3 regions of the Marinicrinis sediminis genome follow, and region 3 is predicted to be linked to each of the others. Evidence: riboswitches for the same ligand, from Rfam matches in the RefSeq annotation. Region 3 holds a riboswitch; each other region holds the start of a gene.
What was found. A riboswitch is a leader RNA that binds a small molecule or an ion and turns the genes downstream of it on or off. The one in region 3 is predicted to bind cobalamin.
Positions count from the first base shown of each region.

Region 1 (3,135 bases), on a different contig from region 3:
GGATGCGTTTCATAATATCTATCGCTGGCACAGTCTCCCTGCTAATCGTCGGGTCCTGCACGCATTCCTCGTAACGCTGTTCCCATTGCGCTCCCCAACTGTCCTCGATGCTATAGCCTTTTATTTCCCGTATCTCATGCGGATCGAACAAGTGCCAGTCTTCTCTGGCCTCGACTTTTTTCATGAACAAATCCGGGATGCAGACGCCTGGGAAGATATCATGCGCTTTCATGCGGTCATCGCCGTTGTTGGTTTTCAGATTGAGAAAATCAAAAATATCTTTATGCCACACATCGAGATACACAGCTACGGCACCCGAACGAACACCCAGCTGATCCACCGCTACTGCAGTATTGTTGAAATTCTTGATCCACGGAATTACACCGCCGGCTGCATGCTTGAAGCCGCGGATGGATGAGCCTCGGCTCCGCACTTTGCCCATATAAATGCCCATACCGCCGCCCAGTTTGGACACCTGGGCAAAGCTGGAGTCCGTATGGTAAATGCCCCACAGATCATCCGGTACCGTATCGATAAAGCAGCTGGACAATTGATGGAACGGCTTGCGGCTATTCGCAAGGGTAGGAGTGGCGACGGTCATTTCCAGTTGGCTCATCACGTCATAAAATTGCTTCGCCCAATACACGCGATCCGTTTCCTTCATAGCCAGATGCATGGCCACGCCCATAAACATCTCCTGTGGAAGCTCCCAAACTTCGCCATCATAGCTGCGGATCAGGTAACGGTCACTTAGTGTCTTCAGTCCGATATAATTGAACAGGTAGTCACGTTCCGGTTTCACATAGCTGCCCAGCTCTTCGATTTCTTTTCTCGTATAGTGCTGCAGGATATAGCCTCCGTACAGGCCGGCTTCGGTCAGTTCAACAATGAGGTCATAGAGCGAGCCATAGCCGAGATGCTCATATCTCCTACGTAAAGCCGCATCTCTGTACAGGTCATAGACGAGCAGTCTAGCTGCCACGTACTGCCAGTCTGGCGTTTCGATGGATGTCTTCTCAACGGCAAGTCGGATCAGAATTTTTTGAAGCTCGGCTGTTTTCATTTCATTGCGGAAATACGGCAAAATCGCCGTCTCCAGTTCAATCGGATCACAAGCGGAATAAGGCTCGCAGGCAAAGTCAATGACGTTTTTCAGTTTGGAAAAGGTTAGTTCTTCCGTCGTACCATCTCGTTTTAATAGTTTCATGCGGATGCTCCTTTGCTGTTTAAGGTTATTTCAGGCATAAAAAAAAGCATTTTTACGAAAAACGTAAAAATGCTTTACAGGGAACAGATCCGGTGTCCTTGCAAAACACCTCCCTATCTCCCGTAGGTATATCAGTGTTGACAGAACAGGCAGGTCTCCTGACTTCAGCTGGATCACCAGAATCGTTCGTGATCCGTCTATTCCGGCTCGAAATGGAATAAACTTGAAAAGACGCCTTCCCAGTCATGCAGAAATGGATTGGACTAGTGGCCGATTGTCTTTTCACTCAGCTGTTACAGTGGCGGGACCGTGCTGGAATTGCACCAGCTTCCCTATTATGCGGCAGCGACAAAGAATAAAGTTGCGTAAAGATCGTGTCGCTGTAGCACCTGTTCCCACAATATATAGTTGTTGTATGTAAAGATATAACAATATATAGGGGTTGTCAATGTGTAATTGCAAAGATTCGTCACATTTGAATTCGGGTAAGGGATGAAATAATGAGCAGAATCCCATACAATAAGAATAAGGAAATCACGTAAACATGAACCGACTTTCAGCTGAATAGAGAGGGGAAGAACATGGACAAGTATTTTACGCTTCAGGAAGCAGAACAATTGCTGCCACTCCTGAAAAAGGAAATTCATTCTCTTCAGCAACTGCAGCAAAGCTTAAAGGAAAAAGCAGAATATTTACATGAACTTAAAGATCAGCAAGCAGAGGATGGAGCGATATTCCAGACGGAAAGTGAACTGGAATTTATTCAGCTGCAGGCGAAGCTGCATATTCAAAATATTCATCGCCAGGGTGTCTGGCTGAAGAGTGTCGAATTCGGATTGCTTGATTTTCCTTCTATGCTCGATGGTGAAGAGGTGCTGCTTTGCTGGAAGCAAGGGGAGGACGAGATTCGCTATTATCACGCCATTGACAGCGGATTTATGGGCCGCATCCCGATTGAGAAGGATCAGGACTTCTCCTCGTAAAGATGCGTAGAGGTGCGTAAAAATGCGTAGAGATGCGGACCTGTCTAAAAGTAGGTTGCAGAGGAAAAATGCAAAAAAGAGATGCAAGAAAGAGATGTAAAAAGAATTGGAAGAGCGATGTCGGGATGAAAGCAGGATAGGCATGAAAGAAAATGAGAAATTGCAAGTGGGAAAAGAGGAAGTGCAAGCGGGAACAAGCGATCTTGCCGTCGATCAGCGGCGATGTGACTGGGTGACGAAGGAACCGCTGTATATCCGGTACCATGATGAGGAGTGGGGCGTTCCGGTTTATGATGATCAGAAATTGTTCGAAATGATCATCCTGGAGGGAGCTCAGGCTGGGCTTAGCTGGTGGACCATCCTGCAAAAGCGGGCGCACTATCGCCACGTTTTTGATCAGTTTGACCCGCACAAGGTGGCAGCATATGGATCAGACAAACTGGAAGCGCTGCTGCAAGATCGCGGTATCGTGCGGAATCGGCTGAAAATTCAGGCGGCGGTGACGAACGCTCAGGCATGCCTCGCTATTCAAGACAAGCACGGCAGTTTGACGGACTATTTGTGGTCGTTCACAGGCGGGAAACCGATTCAGAACAGTTGGTCCTCGATGTCCGAGGTGCCGGTGACCACACCCCAATCTGACGCCATGAGCAAGGCTCTCAAGAAAGCTGGCTTCAAATTTGTAGGCTCCACCATCTGTTATTCGTTTATGCAGGCTGTGGGGATGGTTAATGACCATCTGGTTCACTGTTGTCGATATGAGAAAGTAAGGGATCTGAGCCGCTGAATGGGGCAAGGTCCCTTTATAGGTTGTTTCCATATGGATTTCTGTTTGTGTCTGTTTCATTTTGCAGGATACTTGTATATCTGAAACCCGCTATGTCTGACCGCTATTATCATATAAATTAATACGTTAGTTCAAATTATTAAAATCATATAACAAGG
Region 1 covers NZ_JBHUMM010000010.1:124,472-127,606, forward strand. Annotated here, with positions in the region: gene ACFSUC_RS06600 (ribonucleoside-diphosphate reductase subunit alpha) at 1-1,207, opposite strand, end outside; cobalamin riboswitch at 1,339-1,615, opposite strand; gene ACFSUC_RS06605 (DUF2203 domain-containing protein) at 1,789-2,190, shown strand; gene ACFSUC_RS06610 (DNA-3-methyladenine glycosylase I) at 2,333-2,977, shown strand.
Region 1: it holds a riboswitch for cobalamin, as region 3 does, so the genes downstream of both, ACFSUC_RS06600 (ribonucleoside-diphosphate reductase subunit alpha) here and metE (5-methyltetrahydropteroyltriglutamate--homocysteine S-methyltransferase) in region 3, are expected to answer to the same signal.

Region 2 (3,135 bases), on a different contig from region 3:
AGCCAAAATACAATCTCATTGATCACCTGATCGGATAACGACACCATGAACGATACGAGCGATCCCAGGAAAGCCTGTACCACCACCCCCGACAGAATGAGCGTTTCCAGCTGCAACTTGCCCTGGACGTTCGCCAGTCTCCATACGATCCACAGGCTGATGAGACCGGAGGCAAAAGCAGCAACTGGTATCGTCCACATACCTAGCCACACATGATGCAGACCGAACAGGATGAGAAAGGAAGCGCCCACTGCAGAACCTGAAGCAACCCCCAGCGTATACGGGTCTGCAAGTGGATTGCGCAGTACACCCTGAAAGCCTGCTCCCGCCAGTGACAGGCAAGCTCCGGTCAGGATCGCCAGTATTACCCTTGGCAGGCGCACTTTCAAAATAATCTGCTCAGACGAGGCGGGCCAGTCGGGTTCCACTCCGTCTCCGATGACGGGTAAGCTATGTATTAGAATTTTCCACACCTGCCATAGGGGCAATTGAGCCGTACCCATGGACAGACTGACCACAGCGGAAAGAAGGAGAAGCAGCAACCCTGCTCCTCCCCATACCGCTACCTTTCGTTTCATTCAAACACCAGATCTGGATAGATCCCTTTGGCTATCGCCAGCAAACCTTGTGTGACACGGGGTCCCGGACGAGAGATCAAATCTCCTTCAATGCCGATGAGCGCATCGTCCTGAATCGCTTGAATCGCGTCCCATCCACTGCGTTTTCGAATCATTTGCGCCAGCGTCTCGCCAGACTCTTCATCGGTTACGCCCAGGTTATATAAGATGACTTCAGGATTATCCTGAATGATCTTCTCTTCGTTGATCTGGTTCCAGCCTTCCATGTCTGCGGCGATGTTGATGCCGCCAGCCAGCGTGATCAACTCATGCATGAACTCGCCCTGTCCGACTGTCCAGCCTTTAGAAAATTCGATATATACCTTCTTCCTGTCTTCCGGTTTCACTGTACTGACTGCGTCCTGAACAAGCTGTATGTCTGCCTTCATTTCCTCCACTAACGCAGCAGCCTCCGCCTGTCTGTTGGTGATCTTGCCAATCGTCTCGATATGTGTGAGGATATCCCCGATATGATTGGGCTCGAACTTGAACAGTTTGAGATCACGACTGCGCAGCTGATCCACGACCTGCTGTTTCATGGAAATGCCCGTAATAACCAAATCAGGCTCCGCGGCGATGATCGCTTCCTCGTTTGGCTTCACAACCCCGCCGACCTTTGGCTTGTCCAGCGCTTCTGACGGGTAATTGTCATAATCCGATACGCCTACCACCTGATCTTCCAGACCAAGGGCAAATAAAATTTCGGTCTCAGACGGCGAAGTGGAAACGATACGCTGCGGCGCCTGATCGAACGTGAAGCTTTCCCCTGTCGCATCCTGCAATGTAAGCGGATAGATCGTCTGACTGCTCGCTTCCTCTTCTGCAGTTGTACCTTCCGCCTCCTGAGCTGGCTGCTCATTCTCCGAAGCTTCCACGTTGTTACTGCCCGTCTCCTGATTCACCTGATTCCCGCAGGCCACCAAACTCAAAGCCAACAAAAGTGCAATTAAACTTGTCCATCCTTTTTTCATTCTGGTTTCTTTCCTTTCTCCATTTCAGATTTGAGAGATGCTGAGGACGTTGAATGCCATACAGCATCGAAATGTCTGCTAGGATCAACCAAAAAGATCTCGTAAATTACGAAACAAACCTCATGAACAACCACATAGACCTTATAAAACAACGAAAAAGCCCCCCGTTTCCGCAGAAACAGAGGGCAGCATAAGGCGGGCATATAGATGGTATTGCCAGTCTGGCAACAAAAGACACGTTTATCCCGTCACAGCCGATCCTTTTCCGCGAAGGATTTCGTTGGCTATAGCCGAATAGGCAGGTCTCCTGGCTTACGGGTTGTACGAACTTCCTCCCCTTCCCGCTTCAACATGAATGAAACAGTGGGCTTGCGAGGTTGTCCCCGATTTACAGTGGCGGGACCGCGCCGGAATTGCACCGACTTCCCTTTTAACCTTGTCATTGACTGACAAGGCACCTACTGGCTGTATGTATTCAATTCGATCAGTCCAATCTCTCTGTTAGCATTATAGCTTAACATCTGGCAGAAATGAAGAGATAATTTGACAGTCATTCATCCAAAGATTGATAAAAATAAAGGATCATGGTGAAAAGTGTCGAATATGGACAGGAATACATAATGGAAGGATTGAAAAGTTTGAGAAATGCTAGGTCTAGAAGAGCCAATATGGTGAGAAGGAAAATATATGATGAATTTGTGGAATTTCTCCGTTCTAAACCATGATAAATACGGGGGTTTTAGGTGTTATTTGTAAATTATACATTATTACTGGAAGCATGATTAGAAGATTTTGAGGAACTGTTGTGGAATAGCATAATTCATATTTTTAAGCTAGTGATTTATTATTCATAATTATTAATAGTGGGATGTGAAAATGTGGAAGGAAAATATTACAAAAAGAATAGTGAAACGATCGAAAAATTAAAATATGATTTAAGATATTATTGTAATCAAAATAATTTAGAAACTCAAGAATTAGATCATCCAGAAAAGGGATGGGTATTTCAATTGAAAAAAAGTAGTAAGATTACACTTGGTATTTCATCTCGGGCAGTAACTGTGATTATTCAAAATATTAATGATGATATGGTTAAAATATCAACCGGTAATATTAAGTGGGCATCTAAAGTTACTGGGGGATTAGTTGCAATATTCAGTCCATTGGCATTGATTGCATTTCCAGTTCTCGTATCTACTTGTGTAGGTTTGGTTAAACAAAATAATATGTTAAAACAAATAGAACAATTTATAGAAAATCGCATGACTCTAATTGATAATTAAAATAAATGCTTCTTCGCCATACTGCATGGCTAATGTCTGTTTACTAGAAAATATGTCAATACTGCCTTGTATATCAGAATGAGGCGGGATGAAAAATGTGGGCATCAGCAAGCAGTAAGGATAATTTAATTTTGGATATGTTTAAAATTGCTCTTCAAATTAAAGATCCGTGGCAATTCGTACATATAGAGTTTGATGATCAGGATCAAGCTTGGCATTTGTTCATTGACTTTAAGCGCGGGGCAAAATTTTTATGTCCCTCCT
Region 2 covers NZ_JBHUMM010000001.1:336,821-339,955, forward strand. Annotated here, with positions in the region: gene ACFSUC_RS01610 (FecCD family ABC transporter permease) at 1-578, opposite strand, end outside; gene ACFSUC_RS01615 (ABC transporter substrate-binding protein) at 575-1,588, opposite strand; cobalamin riboswitch at 1,869-2,064, opposite strand; gene ACFSUC_RS01620 (hypothetical protein) at 2,467-2,871, shown strand.
Region 2: it holds a riboswitch for cobalamin, as region 3 does, so the genes downstream of both, ACFSUC_RS01615 (ABC transporter substrate-binding protein) here and metE (5-methyltetrahydropteroyltriglutamate--homocysteine S-methyltransferase) in region 3, are expected to answer to the same signal.

Region 3 (3,135 bases):
GCTGGTTCATCCACCTGGATCATTTCAATGCCGTTTGCCTCCAGCGCTTCGACCTCTTTGCGCAGTGCAAGGGCAATCTGATTCGCCACTTGTTCAGATGACAGGTCATTTCGGACAAAAGACCAGTTTAAAATCGTCACCGGACCCGTCAGCATACCTTTTACCGGCCTGGACGTTATCGACTGGGCAAACTGCGTTTCCTTCACCGTCATTGCTTCTGTAAACGCCACATCACCATAAATAATCGGTGGTTTCACACAGCGTGAGCCGTAAGATTGGACCCAGCCATTTTTCGTAAACACAAAGCCAGCCAGCTTCTCACCAAAAAATTCCACCATGTCCGTTCGTTCAAACTCGCCATGTACGAGCACATCCAGTCCGATTTCCTCTTGTGTCCGGATACAAGCTTCAATCTGTTCATTCACAAACGCCTCATACTGATCATCACGCCATTCCCCTTTGCGCCATAGTCGTCTGGCCCGTCTGACTTCCGGCGTTTGAGGAAAACTGCCAATCGTGGTAGTCGGCAGAGTCGGCAGTTGCCATTTTTCGGCCTGGAGTCGATGACGTACTGCAAATGAAGCAGATCTTGTCACGTGACGTACATCCAGTCCTGCCAGTTCTGCTGCTGTATCTGGTCGATGGCGTCCTGCCAGAGATCTGAATTGCTGCAAAGCTTCCTTTGATTCCCATAGTGGTTTTTCCACCGAAGAAGTCCCCTTGTTGCATGCATCTCTGAGGATGTTCAACTCTTGCAGTTTTTCGCGGGCTCCGGCCAGTGCTCCCTGGATCATCGGCTCCAGCGCGTCTTCATTTCGAGTCGTTACCGGCACATGGAGCAGACTGCAAGAAGGCTGGAGGATCACCTTGTCTTTCGGTACATGATTGCAGATCGTTTCGATCCATTTCAGCTTCTCTGTGAGGTCTGCTCTCCAAATGTTGCGACCATCGATCAGACCTGCGCCCAGCCATTTATCCTGCGGCCATGCGATTTCTTTCAATGCCTGTAGATGAACGCCTCGATCATGAATAAAATCGAGTCCCACGCCATGCACAGGCAACTGCAGCAAATCATGCAAGTTGTCCACGGCTTCAAAATACGTTTGCAGCATCACTTGAATGCCCGGTACTTGCGTGGCGATGGCTTCATAAATCTCACGAACATACGCCTGATCCGCCACCGAAGATTCCCATACCAGACATGGCTCATCGATCTGCACCCATTTAACCCCTTCCGCCTCCAATTGACGGAGCATTTCCACATACACCGGGAGAAATGAAGAGATTTTTTGACTGAAAGAATCCGCTGCATATCCCTTGCTCAGTTTCAAAAATGAATACAACCCTACGATGACAGGCTTCCCTTCCACCCCTGCGCGTGCCTTGGCAAATCGATACGCCTGAAGTGGCTTATTCTCGGCAAGATAAGGCTCTCCTTCTCCAATTTCCGGAACCAGATAATGATAATTGGTATTCATCCATTTTGTCATTTCACAGGCAGTAGCCTGTTCATTTCCTCTGGCCATCGCAAAATACGTGTCCAGCGTAACCGCTCCGCCCGGATGTCCAAACCTTTTCGGCACCATGCCAAACATAACAGCCATATCCAGCATATGATCATAATACGTAAAGTCGCCAACCGGAATCAGATCGATTCCGCCCTGCACAGACTCCATCAGATGCCTCTGTTGAATCCGCTCCATTTCGAAGCGAAACTCAGATTCATCCCACTTTCCGGCCCAGAACTGCTCCAGCGCTTTCTTCCATTCTCTTTGCTCTCCTATTCTCGGAAATCCCAGGTGACTCGTTATCATGGATTGATTGCTCAACGCTTTCCCCTCCTGTTGTTTACTTTCTCCTGCTCATGGCTCACACATGATCTATCTTTGTTTTTTTCATCCTCATGTTGATATGTTTCATTTTCTTTCAGTCACTCTCTGGCACTTGCTCGCTTCCTACTCTTTATTTTCCCTAACAAAAAAGCGCCTTTCCCCCGTACTGGCAAGGGAAAGACGCTCGTCACAAACACGTACAAATTCACGACCAACCGGATACAAAATGGCATCCAGCGGTTGCGATCGTCTAACACCTCCCTATCTCCCGTAGGTTAAATATCAGTGTTGTTGAAACAGGCAGGTCTCCTGGCTAACGGCATTCGATCATCAGCACCTTCCCAGTGGGTGAGCACCAGTGGCATTATCGCTGTGAAACAACCGTTTACAGTGGCGGGACCGCGTCGGATTTGAACCGAACTTCCCTTTTAAGCGAATCCGTCAGCAAGCATCTGCTCCTGAACGTTTCGCACCTGTTCCCGAATATGCAATTATTAAGTCTAGTAAACAGGTATGATTATACGGAATAATCAGACAATACGCAAGCCCCTCTTTCAATCTTTTGGAATGATACACTCACAAGAATCAAGAAAATATTGAACATTCATAAGATCATAGGCTTTCTCTCGAGCTGGAATGATTGCGTTTTCCGTACCAGTAAATACCGCTTACTCTCTTGTCGTCTATCGATTATGATGAAACTATCCGAACATAAGGAGCTGACAGCATGAGGAAATGGCGAAGGACCATGGCCGGAATAACGGCAAGTTTAATGCTATTGTCTTCCACCGCACACGCAGGTACATACACCGTTCAAGCCGGTGATTCACTATGGAAAATTTCCACCGCTTATTCGATCAGCCTGAACGAACTGATGACGCGCAACAACCTTCATTCTACCACCATTTATCCCGGTCAAATCTTGCAGGTGCCAGGACCAGACACCTATCAGGTACAGACGAATGAAACGATGTGGACCATTAGTCAAAAATTCAACATTTCTTTGTCTGCACTCATTCAGGCCAATCCTCAGATTGCTAACCCGAATCAAATCTGGGCTGGATTGACCCTTAACTTGCCGGAAGGAACCTACGTTCCGCATACAGCAAACCAATCCGCATGGAAGAAACCAGCCGCTTACGCTGACGGACAATTTCCGCTGGCAGCAGGTTCCTATCAGACACCTCTCGTCCACAACTACGAGGATGGGCGATCCTGGTCACCTGATGGACACGCGACCCGTAAGCATGAAGGGGTTGACCTGTTTGCCGATAAGGGGACTCCCGTCTATAGTGCGATGGCT
Region 3 covers NZ_JBHUMM010000043.1:674,280-677,414, reverse strand. Annotated here, with positions in the region: gene metE (5-methyltetrahydropteroyltriglutamate--homocysteine S-methyltransferase) at 1-1,814, opposite strand, end outside; cobalamin riboswitch at 2,115-2,324, opposite strand; gene ACFSUC_RS16865 (LysM peptidoglycan-binding domain-containing protein) at 2,560-3,135, shown strand, end outside.